3 regions of the Bacillus sp. SCT118 genome follow, and region 1 is predicted to be linked to each of the others. Evidence: predicted binding sites of a transcription regulator. Region 1 holds the regulator's gene; each other region holds the start of a gene.

Evidence for each region. Region 1 encodes Rex, which represses fermentation and respiration genes when NADH is low (regulators of the CRP and FNR family bind a similar motif). Its sites were predicted from a motif close to TTGTGAAATATTTCACAA; they were not measured.
Region 2: ACQVGT_RS02000 (nitrate reductase subunit alpha) is a predicted target of Rex. The motif match lies at 4,008-4,025, and genes of this name have one in related genera.
Region 3: ACQVGT_RS14090 (helical membrane plugin domain-containing protein) is a predicted target of Rex. The motif match lies at 2,120-2,137, and genes of this name have one in related genera.

Annotation. Positions count from the first base shown of each region.
Region 1 is NZ_CP191225.1:3,398,067-3,404,500, forward strand. Features, by position in the region: gene groL (chaperonin GroEL) at 1-1,223, opposite strand, end outside; gene groES (co-chaperone GroES) at 1,270-1,554, opposite strand; gene ACQVGT_RS17410 (CPBP family intramembrane glutamic endopeptidase) at 1,793-2,527, shown strand; gene ACQVGT_RS17415 (YdiK family protein) at 2,524-2,715, shown strand; gene tatC (twin-arginine translocase subunit TatC) at 2,947-3,711, opposite strand; gene tatAY (sec-independent protein translocase protein TatAY) at 3,718-3,891, opposite strand; gene ACQVGT_RS17430 (redox-sensing transcriptional repressor Rex) at 3,913-4,560, opposite strand; gene moaC (cyclic pyranopterin monophosphate synthase MoaC) at 4,557-5,069, opposite strand; gene ACQVGT_RS17440 (ABC-F family ATP-binding cassette domain-containing protein) at 5,195-6,434, shown strand, end outside.
Region 2 is NZ_CP191225.1:391,761-398,194, forward strand. Features, by position in the region: gene argS (arginine--tRNA ligase) at 1-364, shown strand, start outside; gene narK (nitrate transporter NarK) at 499-1,686, shown strand; gene fnr (fumarate/nitrate reduction transcriptional regulator Fnr) at 1,785-2,501, shown strand; gene ACQVGT_RS01990 (YwiC-like family protein) at 2,534-3,253, opposite strand; gene arfM (Crp/Fnr family transcriptional regulator ArfM) at 3,397-3,873, shown strand; gene ACQVGT_RS02000 (nitrate reductase subunit alpha) at 4,090-6,434, shown strand, end outside.
Region 3 is NZ_CP191225.1:2,763,125-2,769,558, reverse strand. Features, by position in the region: gene ACQVGT_RS14105 (ABC transporter ATP-binding protein) at 1-120, opposite strand, end outside; gene ACQVGT_RS14100 (DMT family transporter) at 240-1,214, opposite strand; gene ACQVGT_RS14095 (cupin domain-containing protein) at 1,346-1,843, shown strand; gene ACQVGT_RS14090 (helical membrane plugin domain-containing protein) at 2,232-2,654, shown strand; gene ACQVGT_RS14085 (NAD(P)/FAD-dependent oxidoreductase) at 2,694-3,872, shown strand; gene uxaC (glucuronate isomerase) at 4,071-5,492, shown strand; gene ACQVGT_RS14075 (MFS transporter) at 5,559-6,434, shown strand, end outside.

The DNA.
Region 1 (6,434 bases):
CCTTCTTCAACAGCTGCGCGAGTTGAGTTCAGGGCGTCTTCGATGCGAAGTTTACGCTCTTTCAGCTCAGTTTCAGTCGCAGCGCCGACTTTGATGACAGCTACGCCGCCAGCAAGTTTTGCAAGACGCTCTTGTAATTTTTCTCTGTCGAATTCAGAAGTTGTTTCTTCCACTTGAGCGCGGATTTGAGTCACGCGGGCAGAAATTTTGTCTGTTTCGCCAGCGCCTTCAACGATTGTTGTGTTTTCTTTAGTAACGACAACTTTAGAAGCGCGTCCCAATTGAGCGATTTGAGTAGATTTCAGGTCAAGGCCAAGATCTTCTGTGATGACTTCTCCGCCAGTAAGGACAGCGATGTCTTCAAGCATTGCTTTACGGCGGTCACCGAAGCCAGGAGCTTTAACAGCAACTGCGTTGAATGTGCCGCGAAGTTTGTTCACAACAAGTGTTGCAAGTGCTTCGCCTTCAACGTCTTCAGCGATCAGAAGCAATGGTTTGCCTTGCTGAACAACCTGCTCAAGCACAGGAAGGATTTCTTGAATGTTTGTGATTTTTTTGTCTGTGATTAAGATGTAAGGATTGTCAAGAACCGCTTCCATCTTATCAGAGTCAGTTACCATGTAAGGAGACGCATATCCGCGGTCGAATTGCATACCTTCAACAACTTCAAGCTCAGTTGTGAAGCCTTTAGACTCTTCGATTGTGATAACGCCGTCGTTTCCTACGCGCTCCATTGCTTCAGCGATAAGGCTTCCGACTTCCTCATCAGCAGCAGAGATCGCAGCAACCTGAGCGATAGACTCTTTGCCTTCGATTGGCTTAGAAATTTCTTTTAAGTTTTCGATCGCAACCGCTACAGCTTTTTCCATACCTTTACGCACGCCTACAGGGTTAGCGCCTGCTGTTACGTTTTTAAGGCCTTCACGGATCATTGCTTGCGCAAGAACTGTTGCAGTTGTTGTACCGTCACCGGCAACGTCGTTTGTTTTGCTGGCTACTTCAGCAACAAGCTTCGCACCCATGTTTTCAAACGCGTCTTCTAGCTCGATTTCTTTAGCGATTGTTACACCGTCATTTGTGATTAACGGAGAACCGAATTTTTTCTCTAGAACCACGTTGCGTCCTTTTGGTCCTAAAGTTACTTTAACAGCATCAGCAAGTGCATCGACACCGCGAAGCATTGCGCGGCGAGCTTCTTCACTAAACTTAATTTCTTTTGCCATGTTTACAAGACCTCCTCAAATGTTTTAAGTATTGTTTATTTAAGAATTAGCCGATAACAGCTAAAATGTCGCTTTCACGTAAGATTAAGTATTCAGTACCTTCATATTTCACTTCAGTACCTGCGTATTTTGAGAAGATAATGCGGTCGCCCTCTTTTACTTCTAAAGCAACGCGCTCTCCGCTTTCTAACACGCGACCTGAACCAGCTGCCACGATTTTGCCTTCTTGCGGTTTTTCTTTTGCAGAATCCGGCAACACAATTCCGCTGGCAGTTTTTTCTTCAGATTCTACGAGTTCAATGACAACGCGATCACCTAATGGCTTTAACAATGTAATAACCTCCTCAATAGTATGAATATGTAATTTTAGCACTCAGCACTAAAGAGTGCTAACACAATTCTTATAATAAAGAATCTCCCTTCCAATTTCAAGTGATAAGACAAAAAATTTTTCACGCTTACATCATTCTTTTCCGCTCCCTTTTCCGTTAGCTTTTTCACCCCCGTACCGATTATGTTACAATAGCTGTAGATGAACGAAACCCACTTAACAAAGGAGTACATACCATTTGAGAAAACAGTATTGGTTTATTATTTTGACATATATCATCATGCAGTTTTCCGCATTAATCGCGATTCCCTTGTTATTTAAATTCGGTTATGCCGGAGGACAGCCTACAAATGAAAATATGCTGCATGCACAAGGATTATGGTCCGTCATCAGCTTTATCGCCTGTCTCCTTATTGTTCTGCTCATTCTGAGAACCGTTCCGAAAGAAACGCTGCGAAACGGACAGAAGGACTCAATCGGACTTTCTATCCTTTGGGCGATAGCCGGTTTTTTCATTGCCCTTTTCTCTCAAGGAATAGCAGGCTCTATTGAATATTATGTTTTTGGCATCGGAAGAGAATCAGAAAATACACAAGCGATTCTGGATGTCATTCAGGCAGTCCCGCTCATGATTATCGTTTCTTCCATCGTCGGGCCTATATTAGAAGAAATCATCTTCAGAAAAATCATTTTCGGCGCGCTGTACGAAAAAACGAATTTCTTTTTTGCAGGACTGATCAGCTCGGTTATCTTCGGTATTGTTCACGCTGATTTGAAGCATCTCCTTCTATATACAGCAATGGGCTTTACATTTGCATTTTTATATGCGAGAACAAAACGGATATGGGTGCCGATTTTCGCCCATTTAATGATGAATACATTCGTCGTCATCATGCAGCTTGAGCCTGTTCGGAATTACCTTGAACAGCAGAGCACACAAATGCAATTGATTATTGGAGGATTATTTTTATGAGAAACCCGGTAGTTTGGGGAATGATCTACTTTGCCGTAGGGTGCATCTTTACTTATCTTGCCGCAAGCTCGCCAGGCAGCATGTGGTCATTTTACTCCATCCTGCTGATGGTGTTCGCCGCTTACAACATCAGCATTTCTTTTAAGATGTTCGCCTTTTCATTTAAAATCAAAAAGAACCAAAAATAAAGAAAATCCATTTCTGAATGAGAAATGGATTCAAATTAAATCCTAAAACGGCTTTCGTTTTAGGATTTTGTCATTTTCAGCGTGATTGAAAACCCTTGAAGTCTAGGAAAGGCGAGCATTGGAGCGGAGCGAATGTTTTCATTCGTGAGCACCAACGCACAGACTTGACAACGAATGCGGGGGTTTGTCAACACGCTGAATCCATTTCTCGCATGAGAAATGGATTTTTTATTATTGCCCAGAAGACACGTCCCGATCGGCAGCACTGCTTTTCTGCGCTTTCCGATAAGCGGCCTTCGATATCAGAATACTGATTTCATATAAAATCAAAAGCGGGACTGTGACCATCATATGGGACAGAAGCTCAGGCGGTGTAATCAGGGCTGCGATCACCAGCAGCGTAAAATACGCATACTTTCTGATTTTCGCCAAGAACATCGGTGTCACAATTCCGAGCCTGGTCAAAAACATGAGGATGACCGGCATTTGGAACAGCAGTCCAAACGGAATCGTCAGCTGCAGAAGAAAATGAAAATATTCATTAATTCCGATCACCTGATTGACATTCAAGTCCTGAGAGATCCGCTTCATAAAATCAACAACAAAAGGAAATAAAATATAATATGAAAAAGATAAGCCCGCTAAAAACAGCAAAATAGAGATCGGAATGTAGCTGAGCGTTACTTTGCGCTCTTTCTCATAGAGACCCGGGCTCACAAAAGCCCAAAGCTGATAAAGAATAACCGGCGAGGTCAGGACTATGCCGATGATAAACGCAAACTGCATAAACACATAAAGCGGGTCTGTCAGGTTAAACGCGTTAAGCGTAAGCTGCTTCGCTTCATCTGTTTCTTGCAGATACACAATAATCGGCTTTGCTAAGAAAAATCCAGCAATAAAGAAAACGACAAACGCCAGCGCTACAATCAGCAACCGTTTTCGAAGCTCAGCAATATGCTCCAGCAGCGACATTTGATTCACTTTCATTCGTGTCATCCTAACTTACTGATCTTCTTTCTTTTTTTCCTCTTCATCACTCGTTAATCCTTTTGTAGCGTTTTTGAATTCACGAAGTGTGTCTCCCGCTGCTTTCCCCAATTCAGGCAGCTTTTTGGGACCGAAGATAATCAGAGCAACGATTGCGATAACAGCAAGGCTTCCAGGACCGATCGGCATATTTGGGCTCCTCCTTTCCCTCTATTCGATTTCCTCTAAAACTGAGTAATGCTTCAAAAAATAAACCAGTGACTGAAGCTCAACTGCTAAATCTATATGATGAATTCGAATGTGTTCCGGCACATTCAAACGGGCCGGCGTAAAATTAAGGATTCCCTTGATTCCTAATGCGACCAATCTGTCTGTAATGGATTGAGCGGCAACTGCTGGCACTGTAAGAATGGCAACTGATTCATCTTTTACGTGTTGTTCAAGGTCATCAAGGTTATAGACGGGCACGCCGCCTACCTCAGTTCCTATTTTACTCTCATTTATATCAAAAGCCATAGAAATTTTTGTGTTATTATTTTTTGTGAAATTATAGTGAAGAAATGCCGTTCCCAAGTTCCCGACACCAATCAAGATGACGTCTGTCATCTCATCCTGATCAAGCGTTTTTCGGAAAAAAGACAGCAAATAATCCACATTATATCCGTATCCTTTTTTGCCAAGAGCTCCAAAATAGGAAAAATCCCTCCGAATCGTGGCAGAATCAACCTTTACGGCATCACTGAGTTCAGCGGATGATACACGCTGTTTTCCTGACGCATGCAGATTCTTTAAAAAGCGATAGTAAAGCGGCAGCCGTTTCGCCGTCGCCTGCGGAATTTTTGATTGATCCTTATTCATTTTTGGTCCTCCAAATTATACTCGGATAGTTCTCTTTTAAAGTCACCGTTTTTCCCGCCTGTCTTCTCCAGCAAGAAAGTAGGGCCGATGACCATCCCCTTATCAAGGGCCTTGCACATATCGTAAACGGTAAGAGCGCACACCGATGCAGAAGTGAGCGCTTCCATTTCCACACCTGTACTCCCTTTCGTTTTGACCTGTGCTTTTATATGAAGTATAACTTCTGCTTCTTTTATTTTCCAGTCAAACGATATATCTACCCCGCTCAATGAAAGCGGATGGCACATCGGAATGATATTCGACGTTTGCTTTGCGGCCATAATGCCTGCCACCTGTGCGACAGCCAGTACATCTCCTTTGCCGATATCGTGACTCTGTATTTTCTCGTACACCTCATTCTTCATGTGTACGCTTGAAACAGCCGCCGCAGTACGGACAGTCGAAGATTTTTCGCTGATATCCACCATCTGGGCTCTGCCCTGTTCATTAAAATGAGAAAATCCATTCATATTAAAACGCTCCTTAAACAGATCATACACTATTTTCTTCTCTATGTCTTATATGGCCAATGTATTGTTTGCTGACTTCTGGTTCATAAGCTACACTTAACTTATTATAGCAGAGGTGAAATAATATGATGATCTTACAAATTAATCAGCTGTCCAAATCGTTTGGTGCTGATACTATTTTAAACAATATAAAGCTGGAAGTCAGAAATCGTGATCGCATCGCCATTGTAGGAAGAAATGGCGCCGGAAAATCCACGCTCCTTAAAATTATCGCAGGCCAGCTTTCGTATGAAAAGGGCGAAATTATTAAACCAAAAGATATTACAATGGGATATCTCGCCCAGCATACTGGCTTGGATTCTAAGCTTACCATAAAAGAAGAGCTGCTGACTGTTTTTGACCACTTAAAAGCAATGGAAAAGGAAATGCGGGCTATGGAAGAAAAAATGGCGGCAGCTGACCCGGGTGAATTAGAAAGCATCATGAAAACCTACGACCGTCTTCAGCAGGAATTCAAAGATAAGGGCGGTTATCAATATGAAGCGGATGTTAGATCTGTGCTGCATGGTCTCGGCTTCAGCCATTTTGACGATTCTACACAGGTTCAAAGCCTCAGCGGAGGCCAGAAAACAAGACTGGCTTTAGGTAAGCTTCTGTTAACACAGCCTGATTTGCTCATTCTCGATGAGCCGACAAACCATCTGGATATTGATACGCTTACCTGGCTTGAGCATTATTTACAAGGCTATTCAGGCGCCATCCTCATCGTTTCGCATGACCGCTACTTTTTGGACAAAGTGGTAAACCAGGTATACGAGGTATCAAGAGCAGAAAGCAAAAAGTATCACGGCAACTACAGCGCTTATCTCGACCAAAAAGCCGCGCAGTATGAAAAAGATCTTAAAATGTATGAAAAGCAGCAGGACGAGATTGCAAAGCTGCAGGACTTCGTAGACCGAAATCTGGCGAGAGCCTCTACCACCAAAAGGGCGCAAAGCCGCAGAAAGCAGCTTGAGCGAATGGAAGTCATGTCAAAACCGCTTGGCGATGAAAAATCCGCAAACTTTCATTTTGATATTACAAAACAGAGCGGAAATGAAGTCCTTCGTGTTCAGGATCTCACAATCAGCTATGAAAACCAGCCGCCGCTTTTAACAGAAGTGTCATTCATGCTCACAAGAGGAGAAAGCGCAGCGCTTGTCGGTCCTAACGGCATTGGTAAATCGACATTGCTGAAAACATTAATAGACACCCTAAAACCAGATCAAGGAACGATCTCATACGGCTCAAATGTCAGTGTCGGCTATTATGATCAGGAACAGGCTGAGTTGACTTCCTCTAAACGTGTCCTTGATGAGCTGTGGG
Region 2 (6,434 bases), 1.0 Mb from region 1:
TGCACAATACGCGCATGCCCGTATTTGCAGCATGCTTCGCCAAGGGGAAGAGCAGGGACTTAAACCGGCGGCAGATCTTGATTTCAGCCATATTCAATCAGAAAAAGAATACGATCTGCTGAAAACGATCGGCGGCTTCCCAGAGGCAGTGGCGGAAGCAGCGGAAAAACGAATTCCGCACCGTGTCACAAACTATATTTATGATCTGGCTTCTGCTCTGCACAGCTTCTACAACGCAGAGAAAGTCATCGACCCTGAAAATGAAGAGAAAAGCCGCGCGCGCCTGGCTTTAATGAAGGCAACGCAAATTACGCTGAACAATGCGCTTCAGCTGATCGGCGTATCGGCTCCGGAAAAAATGTAATCACGATCAAAAGGACAAAGTCTTCGGGCTTTGTCCTTTTTTATGAGAAAAACGTGTGATGTAATTCACAATCCTGGTTGCCGGGTTTTTGTATGATAAGACTGATTATTGAATCATTGAAAGGGGCAAGCCAAATGATCAACCGTCAACACATTCAATTATCGTTACAGTCATTAAGCTTGGTGGCAGGGTTTATGGTTTGGGTGCTGATTTCATCACTCATTTCCCAAATCACATTAGATATTCATTTAAGCAAGGGTGAGATTTCTTTGGTGACGGCGATTCCTGTGATCCTCGGGTCGCTTCTCCGCATTCCTTTAGGGTATTTAACGAACAGGTTTGGCGCGCGGCTGATGTTTATGATCAGCTTCATCCTGCTTTTATTTCCTGTATTTTGGATCAGTATCGCGGATTCTCTGTTTGATTTAATCGCGGGCGGCTTTTTCTTAGGGATCGGGGGAGCGGTGTTTTCCATTGGAGTGACCTCCCTCCCGAAATATTATCCGAAAGAAAAGCACGGTGTCGTCAATGGGATTTACGGTGCAGGAAATATCGGGACAGCCGTTACGACATTTGCAGCGCCGGTTATCGCTCAAGCCGTCGGGTGGAAATCAACCGTGCAGCTGTATCTGGTTTTGCTGGCTGTCTTTGCCTTACTGCACGTTTTGTTTGGCGACAGGCATGAGAAGAAGGTCAAAGTTTCTGTTAAGACTCAAATCAAAGCCGTTTACCGAAATCATGTGCTATGGTTTCTGAGCCTGTTTTATTTTATTACGTTTGGCGCTTTTGTCGCCTTCACTATCTATCTGCCGAACTTTCTGGTGGAGCATTTTGGGCTGAATCCTGCAGATGCCGGCTTGCGGACGGCTGGCTTTATTGCGGTTTCTACGCTGCTCAGGCCTGCGGGCGGATTCCTGGCTGATAAAATGAGCCCGCTCCGCATCTTGATGTTTGTTTTTGCCGGGCTTACATTATCAGGCATTATCCTATCGTTCTCGCCGACAATTGGCCTTTATACGTTTGGATCATTAACCGTGGCTGTCTGCTCAGGCATAGGAAACGGGACTGTTTTTAAACTGGTGCCTTTCTATTTTTCGAAGCAAGCGGGGATTGCCAATGGGATTGTGTCTGCCATGGGCGGATTAGGCGGCTTTTTTCCTCCGCTCATATTGGCGAGTGTATTTCAGGCAACAGGCCAGTACGCGATCGGGTTTATGGCGCTTTCAGAGGTGGCATTAGCCAGCTTTGTCCTTGTCATATGGATGTATTGGCAGGAAAGAATGAAAACACACACGGAGAGAAACAGCCAGAGCATCAACTAACACTGGGGCATTCACAAGATTGTTAGTTTTTTCTCGATGGGTACAAATCAATTCACGTTACAATAAACACACAACGTGACTTTCTTCGAGGTGAGCTCATGAATTTTCTCTCTGTTCGACCATCTGATAGTGATCTTATATCCAGCGATCTGCATGAATTGCTGGAATCGATCAGCACGAAAAGAAAAATGGAAAAACACACGTATTTGTTTCGAGAAGGAATGGATGCAGAAGAGCTTTATCTGATTCAATCAGGACTTATTGAAATCGGCAAGCTGACATCTGACGGAAAAGACCTGACGCTTAGAATCTGCCAAAAGCATGATATCGTCGGAGAATTAACACTTTTCACTGAAGAACCGAGGTATATGCTCAGTGCAAAAGTGCTAGAGGATGGCGAGGTGCTCGTCATTAATAAAAATAAGCTGGAAAAAGAATTAATCCAAAACGGCGCTTTGACATTTGAGTTCATGAAATGGATGAGCACGCACCTCCGGAAGATTCAGTCCAAAATCAGGGATCTGCTTCTTCATGGCAAAAAGGGGGCGCTCTATTCCACCCTTATCCGTTTATCAAACAGCTACGGAGTGGAGCGAAGCGACGGCATTCTGATTAACATTGTCCTGACAAATCAGGATTTGGCAAAGTTTTGCGCGGCTGCACGGGAAAGCGTCAATCGTATGCTCGGAGATCTCCGTAAAAAAGGGGTTATTTCGATAGACGAATCCGGAAAAATTATTTTGCACAAGCGGGACTATTTACGATGTGAGATTGAGTGTGAAAATTGCCCGCTGGAGATTTGCAATATTGACTGAAAAAAACAAGGACAGCGGTGTCCTTGTTTTTTTCACCTTGTGATAAACAGGCACATGACGGCAAGAAAGAAGCAGGCATTCACGATTTCCAGAATGCCAATCGTTTTTACGGGCCAATCCCTTCCATGAAAAAACCATGCCCGCAAGCTGCTCGGGATAAAAGCGAGAAACGCCCATCCTGCTCCGAAAAGAGCGGATAAAAAGGGGAGCAGCAGGTGATATCCCCATGACCAGTATGCAAATGCCCTGTTTTTTCTTTCACGAATCACCGATTTCACATAAAAGGAACTCCCGATAAAAAATAAAGCAGACTGCAAGAAAATAAACCAAGCCCAGCCGTCGAGGGTTCCCATCCCCAGCCAGCAGCTCGCAAACCCGCCCGAACAAAAGAACAAGACACCTGCAACATCATTCAATAGGGCCCGTTCGTTTTTTCGGCGGGCAAAATACATATGTATGAAAAACAGCGGCAGTAAAGAAACGCCCACCCAGATGAGAGGCGGCTTATGAAAGACCGAGATCATCAAAAAGCAGCAGGCGGGAAAACCGTAATAACACATCCACTTTTGATATGGTTTGCTTTGTTTCTTTTTTAAGGCAAGCGTAACGGGATAAACCGCTAAGTATAGGAAAAGCCAACCAAGGAAGAGCGGAATATGCCAAATAACGGGGCCTCCCTTGACCATGCCGAGTAAAAATGGAAGCAGCAGCATCGCCCACGCGCCGTGCTGCTTCGGAATCAGCGCCTTCATCGAAATCCTCCTTTTTTCTTTCATTATAAATGCAGTCACCCTCCTGATAAGTGACATTCATCATACAGGCTGTGAAATACATCACTGCTGTACAGGCTCGATCGAGCTACACTAAAGCTATCCTTAGCACAGGAGGTTTTCCTATGAATCAGTGTGACTATTTATTATTTCTGAAACAACTTCCTATGTTTAATGAAGTGCCTCTATCCATTGTCGAAACCTTGCTGAAAAACGGCACGTTTATCCGCGGCTCATGTGATCAGTCTCCATCTTTTCTTCATTCTCAATCTGTTTATATTGTATTAAAAGGCAGTGTCCGTTTCATGGACACGAGGCTCCCTGAAGGATCGAAAACCGTTGCGCTGTGGGAAAAAGGCGATGTGTTTCCGATTGATGAAAAAGGCGGGCTTTATTTATCGCCCTTTATCTCAGTCAATGCCACTTCAGACATTCTGATTCTCAACATCCCATATTACATATTTAAGAAAATGATGTCTTATCATCCGCAGCTGCAAATGAACTTTTTGGCTATGCTTCAGCAAAATGTTTTTTGTTCCTATCAATTATTTTTGCGGTATCTGCATACATCACAGGATGAAAACGCTGAGCCCGGTTCTTAAATAGAGCCGGTTTTTTTGATCTTTGAATGAAAGGCGGCTAATGACCCAAGTGTCCTCCTGAACGCAGCCTTCCTCACATCCTGTGAAAATCCTTCCTTCTCCTTTGTGTGAACGTTTTGTGAAAAAAGCAGAGTGTGTGACATAGTTCACAAGGAAACACGCTGTCCCTGTTTATAGTGAACTTAGCATCACCTGACTCGGAAGGAGTGAACTCTCATGAAGAAAAAGAAAATGAGTCCGTTGTTTAGGAGATTGAATTATTTCTCTCCTATCGAACACCATTCAAATAAACATAGCCAAACCACCCGCGAAGATCGCGATTGGGAGAATGTATACAGAAACAGATGGCAGTACGACAAAGTCGTTCGCTCCACCCACGGCGTCAACTGCACGGGTTCCTGCAGCTGGAATATTTATGTGAAAAATGGAATTGTCACGTGGGAAGGACAAAACTTGAATTATCCTTCAACAGGCCCGGATATGCCTGATTTCGAACCGAGAGGCTGTCCGCGGGGGGCCAGTTTTTCATGGTATATCTACAGCCCGCTCCGTGTGAAATATCCATACGTGCGCGGTGTGCTGATCAATTTGTGGCGGGAAGCACTGCAAGAACATCAAAATCCATTGGAAGCCTGGAAATCGATCGTCGAAAACCCTGAAAAAGCGAAGTCCTATAAACAGGCGAGAGGGAAAGGCGGTTTTGTGCGCGCTGAATGGCCGGAGGTGCTGAAGCTGATTTCAGCCTCTCTGCTGTATACAGTGATGAAATACGGGCCTGACCGAAACGTCGGTTTTTCTCCGATTCCGGCCATGTCCATGATCAGCCATGCATCAGGCTCTCGGTTTATGTCGTTAATCGGAGGCCCTATGCTCAGTTTTTATGACTGGTATGCGGATCTTCCTCCGGCATCCCCGCAAATTTGGGGTGACCAGACGGACGTTCCGGAAAGCAGTGATTGGTACAATTCCGGCTATATCATCACATGGGGCTCCAACGTTCCGTTAACGAGAACGCCTGACGCGCATTTTTTGGCGGAGGCCCGCTATAAAGGCGCTAAGGTCATTTCGATCAGTCCGGATTTTGCGGAATCCTCAAAGTTCGCGGATGACTGGCTGAGTATTCGCCAAGGGACTGACGGGGCGCTTGCGATGGCGATGGGTCATGTCATTCTGCAGGAATTTTACGTGAACCAAGAAACTGAACGTTTTATTGAGTACGCGAAGCAATACACTGATTTTCCATTTCTCGTCACCCTGTCAAAAGAAAATGGCGTATACACAGCGGGACGGTTTCTGCATGCGAAGGACATCGGGCGGCAGACAAAGCATGATCAGTGGAAGCCTGCGGTTTGGGATGAACAAACAAGTTCATTTGCCATACCCCAAGGGACAATGGGATCGCGCTGGGACGGGCAGCAGAAATGGAACCTGCACATGATTGATGAAGAAACCGGGGAACCGATTGAACCCCGTCTCTCTGTGCTGGGAATAGAGGACGAAATCGGCACGGTGCGCATCCCGTATTTTTCAAATGACGGAAACAAAGTGCTCGAGCGGGATCTTCCTATTAAAAAAATGAACCTGAACGGCGAAGAAACGTACATCACGACCGTGTTTGACTTGATACTGGCTAACTACGGCGTGAACCGGGGCATCGGTAAACGATCGGCTGTCTCCTATGATGATCCTGAGCCGTTTACGCCTGCTTGGCAGGAACAAATGACAGGAATCAAAAAAGAAGCTGTCGTTAAGATTGCCAGAGAGTTTGCCCAAAATGCGATCGATACAGACGGCCGGTCCATGATTATCGTAGGGGCCGGCATTAACCACTGGTTCAACTCCGACACGATCTACCGAGCGGTGTTAAATCTTGTTTTACTTGTAGGCGCCCAAGGCGTAAACGGCGGAGGCTGGGCCCATTACGTGGGGCAGGAAAAGCTCCGACCTGCTGAAGGGTGGCAGACGATTGCAACTGCAAAGGACTGGGAGGGCGTGCCCAAGCTGCAAAACGGCACCTCATTTTTCTACTTTGCGACAGATCAGTGGCGTTATGAGGACCAGCCGATCAGTGATTTGGCATCACCGATTGCTGCGTCATCCCGCTACAAGCACCACGCTGATTACAATGTGCTGGCCGCGCGGCTGGGATGGCTTCCGTCTTACCCGACTTTCAATCAAAATGGCATCGATCTGTATAAAGAAGCTGAAAAAGCAGGGGCAGCAACACCCGAAGACGTAGGTGCGTACGTGGCCTCACAGCTCCAAGAGAAAAAACTGAAATTCGCGATTGAAGATCCTGATAATGAAGTGAATTTCCCAAGAAATCTCTTCGTATGGCGGGCAAATCTGATCTCAAGCTCAGGAAAAGGGCATGAATATTTTCTCAAGCATTTGCTGGGGACGACGAACGGTTTAATGAATGACGATAGCGACAGCATCCGCCCTGAAGAAATCAAATGGCGGGAGCAGGCGCCGGAAGGAAAGCTCGACTTGTTAATCAATCTTGACTTCCGAATGGCCGGTACGGCGCTGTATTCCGATATCGTGCTGCCGGCGGCGAC
Region 3 (6,434 bases), 630 kb from region 1:
TTGAATGTCTCCGGTGATATCCTGCAGCACATCATAGGTTTGTCCATCTTGTTTATAGCTTTTTCTGACTGATCTGAAGGAGATGGCTGGTATGTTTTGTGTTTGATCGTTTGCTTCCATTACAATAATCACCTTTCAATATAAGTAGGCTGACATTATATTTAACTATAACGTGAAACAGATCCCTTTTGGTAGCACAAATAAAGGAGAACAGGCTTTCACCCATTCTCCTGCAGATGCTACGCAGTCAGATTTGACTGTGCTTTCTTTTTCGGTTTTCTCGGCTGTGAAGCGAAGGTATGTAACATCATCCCCGCTATTATAATGAATAAACCGGCAAATGATAAAAGAGATGGGAAAACGCCTGACAGCAGAACAATTTCACCAAGCAGCGCGAAAATCACTTCACCGGATTGAGTGGCTTCAACAGCTGCGAGTTTTTGCGGATTGTCTCTTACCATATCAGTGGCCCAGAAAAATAAAACCGTCGCAATGATGCCTGAGCTGATGGCAACGATAAAGGATTGAACGGTTTGACTTGCTGATGGAAGGCCATCTGACCACCAGCCGTAAGCTGCTAATATAAGCCAGAATGGAAGGCTTGCCAATGTCATTCCAAGCACGCGCTGAAATGTATCAAGCCGGCCTCCGTATTCTTCAAGCATTCTCCTGTTTCCTAACGGATAGGCAAAAGCCGCAATGACAACCGGCAGCACACTGAAAAGCAGCATCCTCCCAGAAAGCGACTCTGCATGCTGAAGCTGAATCAGAGCCGCTCCAATCAGGATGATCATGGAAGTGCCAAGTGAAACCAGGGGAATCTTTTGGCGAACGAGCTGCGGACCGCCCGGCATATCTTGTTTGACATAAAACAAAGGAGATAAGAGCACCCCGGCTACAATGGTAATTTGCCAGGTTCCGGCTATGAGCCACCCCGGACCGTATGCAGCCGCAAATGTAATCGGCGCGTAAAAAAGCACGAAGCCAACGAAGCTCCATTTGATCCAATAAAACGGCTTTTTCCTCATCTCTAGTAAGAGAGGCGTGAATGTCCCTCTCAGGATGACAATCAAACATAAAAACGGCACCATAAAAATAAAGCGCAGCGAAGAGCTCCAAAGCCAGCTGCCTCCTGATAACTCCATCGCTCTGTTTAATATAAAGGTAACGGCGAAAAAGAGTGAAGCCAATATTCCGATAACGATAGCTTTCATGATATCCCTCATTCTGGCATTATTTTTTTATACTATACTATTCGGTATCATGCAGATCAATGGAATCATGAGAAAAACATCATGTTTTATAAACCACTATATGTGGAAGACAAAAAAGGGAGGTGAAATTGATGGAAAGAGAGACACAGACATACTTCTTTCCGGATGACGGCAGGATTCCGAATCACCCTGATTTTCCGCTCGTGGTGTATCAAAACGCGCTTAAGGACACCGGACTGGCAGAGCGGATCGTCACCCGGCATGGCTGGTCAAACAGCTGGTCAGGGAGTGTTTTTCCATACCATCATTATCACAGCAATACGCATGAAGTCCTGATTGCCCTTAGGGGAGAGGCTGTGATTCAGTTTGGGGGAGAAAAAGGGGCTGCCATCCCTTTCAAATCAGGCGACGCAGTCGTGATTCCAGCCGGAGTCGGACATAAAAAGCTCAGCTCAAGCCCCGATTTTACTGTCCTTGGCGCCTATCCCGGTGGCATTCAGTATGATATGAAGACGGGAAAGCCGAATGAGCGAGAGGAAGCGGTCAAACAGATTAGGCAGGCGGCGTTGCCGGCGAATGATCCGATCACAGGAAAAAGAGAGCCTCTATTGGAAATATGGGTAAAGTGAAGGGGAGAAATTGCTGGATTGTCAATAACTAGTGCCGCAGAAACGTTATGACATGAGCTCCATATAAATTAATTTCATAATCGAAGCAATTCACGTTCAAATTTTGTTCAAAAAGTGTTATCATATAGAAGGTAATCGAATTGGAGTTTTTTGTGTTTGCTATTTTCAGAGAGAGTAAAGGATTTTGACTTATTCAATTGTTTATTTTTAGATAAAAATAATACTGAATATGGCAAGATGAAAAACTGGGTAGTAAACATTTATTTTTGTAAATGATTGTGCACGAATTCACAATCCTTATTCTTATGCCTTAAAAGCGTGAGACAGGGAGAGGCACTACCCTTTCCAAAAAAATCAGCAAACTGCTTATAGTAAAGGAGAATTGGATATGCCAGAAACAATCGATCAAACAAATGCGTCTGTCAGCCAAAGCCAGCAAGATCTTATTGATCAGCTATTAAAGCCAGAAGTTCAAGAATCATTGACTGTTTTAGTTGACCAGCTTCCGAAGCTGACTGAGTTAGTGAATATTTTAACGAAGTCTTATGATTTCGCTCAGTCTGTAGCGACTGACGAAGTGTTAAAGAGCGACACAGTCGGTGCGATCACTGAAATTCTCGAGCCTGTAAAAGAAACAGCGAAAGAAGTAGCTGCGACTGCGATTGAAGCAAAAGACCGCGCGGAAGCAAGCAACGAAACAATTGGACTTTTCGGCCTTCTTCGCATGCTGAAAGATCCTCAAGCTCAAAAGCTGTTCCGTTTTGCTAACAGCTACCTTGAAGTCATGAACGAACGCGAAAACCAAAAATAATCTCAGATTCAAATTGATATAAAGGACGGAGGATATACGATGTCAAAACATATTGTCATTCTAGGCGCTGGTTATGGCGGAGTTCTTTCTGCTCTAACAGTTCGCAAACATTACACAAAAGAACAAGCACGCGTGACAGTGGTAAACAAATACCCTACTCACCAAATCATTACGGAATTACACCGCCTTGCTGCAGGCAACGTGTCTGAAAAAGCGGTTGCAATGCCATTAGAAAAACTTTTCAAAGGCAAAGACATTGATCTTAAAATTGCGGAAGTAAGCTCTTTCTCTGTTGATAAAAAAGAAGTTGCGCTTGCTGACGGTTCTACATTAACTTACGATGCGCTTGTTGTAGGTCTTGGTTCTGTAACGGCTTACTTCGGCATCCCAGGTCTTGAAGAAAACAGCATGGTATTGAAATCTGCTGCTGATGCGAACAAAGTCTTCCAGCATGTTGAAGATCGTGTGCGCGAGTACTCTAAAACGAAAAACGAAGCAGATGCAACAATCCTTATCGGCGGCGGCGGCTTAACAGGTGTTGAGCTTGTTGGTGAGCTTGCTGACATCATGCCGAACCTTGCGAAAAAATACGGCGTAGACCATAAAGAAATCAAATTAAAACTTGTTGAAGCAGGTCCGAAGATCCTTCCTGTTCTTCCGGATGATCTTATCGAGCGTGCGACTGCAAGCCTTGAAAAACGCGGCGTTGAGTTCTTAACAGGTCTTCCTGTTACAAATGTAGAAGGAAACGTAATTGATCTGAAAGACGGATCTAAAGTTGTTGCCAACACATTTGTTTGGACTGGCGGCGTACAAGGTAACCCATTAGTCGGTGAATCAGGCCTAGAAGTGAACCGCGGACGCGCGACTGTAAATGACTTCCTGCAATCTACATCTCATGAAGATGTATTCGTTGCTGGAGACAGCGCAGTTTACTTCGGTGCAGACGGCCGTCCATACCCGCCAACTGCACAAATCGCATGGCAAATGGGTGAGCTGATCGGTTACAACCTATTCGCTTACCTGGAAGGCAAAACGCTTGAAACATTCAAGCCAGTAAACTCTGGTACACTTGCAAGCCTTGGACGCAAAGACGCGGTTGCCATCATTGGTGCAAATTCTACACCGCTTAAAGGTCTTCCTGCTTCCTTGATGAAAGAAGCAAGTAACGTACGCTACTTAACACACATTAAAGGACTTTTCAGCCTGGCTTACTAATCCTTTTTATGAATCTGACATTGCCAAAAGCGTTCCTTTCCGAGTGCTTTCTGGCAATGTCTTTTTTTTGTTTATATGCCAACGTTAACATTTCATTTTCAAAAAAGAGATTGATCCCAGAGGAATATAAAGGTAAAATAAATACAAATCAAAATGTTAACGTTAACATTTTGAAATAGAATGAAAGACGGTGAGGACATGGAACCCTTCATGGGCGAAAACTTTTTATTGAAAAATGAAACCGCTGTCAGCCTCTATCATAATTATGCGAAAGACATGCCAATTATTGATTACCACTGCCACTTAAATCCGAAAGAAATCTATGAAAATAAGACATTTCAAAACATCACGGAAGCCTGGCTGTATGGTGACCATTATAAATGGCGCGTCATGAGAGCCAATGGAATTGAGGAGACATACATTACCGGAGATGCGCCTGATGAGGAGAAATTTATGGCTTGGGCGAAAACCGTGCCGGTGGCGATTGGCAATCCGCTCTACAACTGGACTCACTTAGAATTGCAGCGTTTTTTTGGCATTTATGAGATTTTAAACGAGAAGTCCGGGCCGGCTATATGGAAACGGACAAATGAACTGCTCAAAGGGGAAGGCTTCGGGGCAAGGGATTTAATCGTGAAATCAAATGTAAAGGTTGTGTGCACCACAGATGACCCTGTCGATTCTCTTGAATACCATCTATTATTAAGAGAAGACAAAGACTTTCCTGTCAGCGTGCTGCCTGGATTTCGGCCGGATAAAGGACTTGAGATCAATCGTGAAGGCTTTCCTGACTGGGTGCAGGCGCTTGAAGATGCCGCCGCCATATCCATTACAACCTATGATGAGTTTTTAAAGGCGTTGGAAAAACGAGTGCGATTCTTCCACTCAGCCGGCGGCAGAGTTTCTGATCACGCGATAGATTCAATGGTATTTGCCGAAACAACAAAAGAAGAAGCTGGACGGATTTTTTCTGACAGATTACAAGGAACAGAGGTTTCTTATGAAGATGAGAAGAAATTTAAGACATATACGCTTCAGTTTCTTTGCGGTTTGTATGCGGAGCTCGATTGGGCGATGCAGTTTCATATCAACGCTTTAAGAAACACGAATACAAAAATGATGAAAAGGCTCGGACCTGATACAGGCTATGATTCAATGAACGATCAAGAAATTGCTAAGCCTTTATACAAGCTGCTGAACTCAGTTGAGATGAAGAACCAGCTGCCGAAAACGATTTTATATTCACTGAATCCAAATGATAACTATGTCATCGCCAGCATGATTAACAGTTTTCAGGACGGTATTACCCCAGGAAAAATACAATTCGGCACAGCCTGGTGGTTTAACGATACTAAAGACGGAATGCTCGACCAAATGAAAGCGTTATCAAACGTTGGCCTTTTCAGCCGTTTTATCGGCATGCTCACCGATTCCAGAAGCTTTCTTTCGTATACGCGCCACGAATATTTCAGGCGGATCGTCTGCAATTTGATTGGAGAATGGGTGGAAAACGGCGAAGTGCCGCGCGATATGGAGCTTCTGGGAAGCATCGTTCAGGGGATTTGCTATGACAATGCGAAACACTACTTTCAATTTCAAGAAGAGAAAGCAAACGTGTAACAAAGTGTCCGCTCAGTATCGCTGAGCGGATCACTATCCGAAAATTCTTAAGACACGAGGTGGAACATGCGAACTGAACTGGCAAATAAGGTTGTGTCGGTCGAAACGGAAAAAAGGCTTTCATTGAAAGAGAAAATGTCCTATGGTTTTGGTGATTTTGGCAACGGTTTTATGTTTGATCTCGGCCAGATTTATTTATTGAAGTATTTCACTGATGTAGCGGGAATCCCCGCTGCGATGGCCGGCGGCATTTTTTTAGTCAGTAAGCTGTTTGCGGCAATAACAGATCCAATTGTCGGCTCATCAATCGATTATCGCAAAAACATCGGCAAACGGGGGAAATTCAGGCCTTATCTATTAATCGGCAGCATCGTGCTTGCGGTGCTTACTGTTCTTATTTTTCTGTCTCCCAATGTATCAACGACCGGAAAACTGATATATGCATATGCATCCTATATGATTTGGGGCATCGGCTATTCGTTTGTGAATATTCCGTACGGCTCATTAGGGGCAGCGATGACTCAAAATTCTGAGGACCGGACCTCCATTTCGACGTTCCGCCAAATCGGATCACTTGGCGCCTTGTTTATTACAAGTGTGGCCGTGATGCCGCTGCTCGTCAAGTTTGATAATCCGAAGGTCGGCTACCCGGTGGTCATGGGCTTATTCGCCGCGCTCGGTGTGTTTTGGTTTTATATTTGCTACCGCAACTGCAAAGAGCGCATTGTCATATCAGAAGCACCCAAAGAAAAATTAACACTCTCATCTGTCGTCAAAACATTTATTACAAATAAACCGCTGTTAACCCTTGTCCTGATGACGATTTTTTCAATTTCCGCATACAACATTAAATCCGCCATGCTCGTCTATTTCGCACAATATAACTTGGGCAATGTTGAATTAATGGCTTATATGAACTTCATCATTATTGGTTCTTCCTTT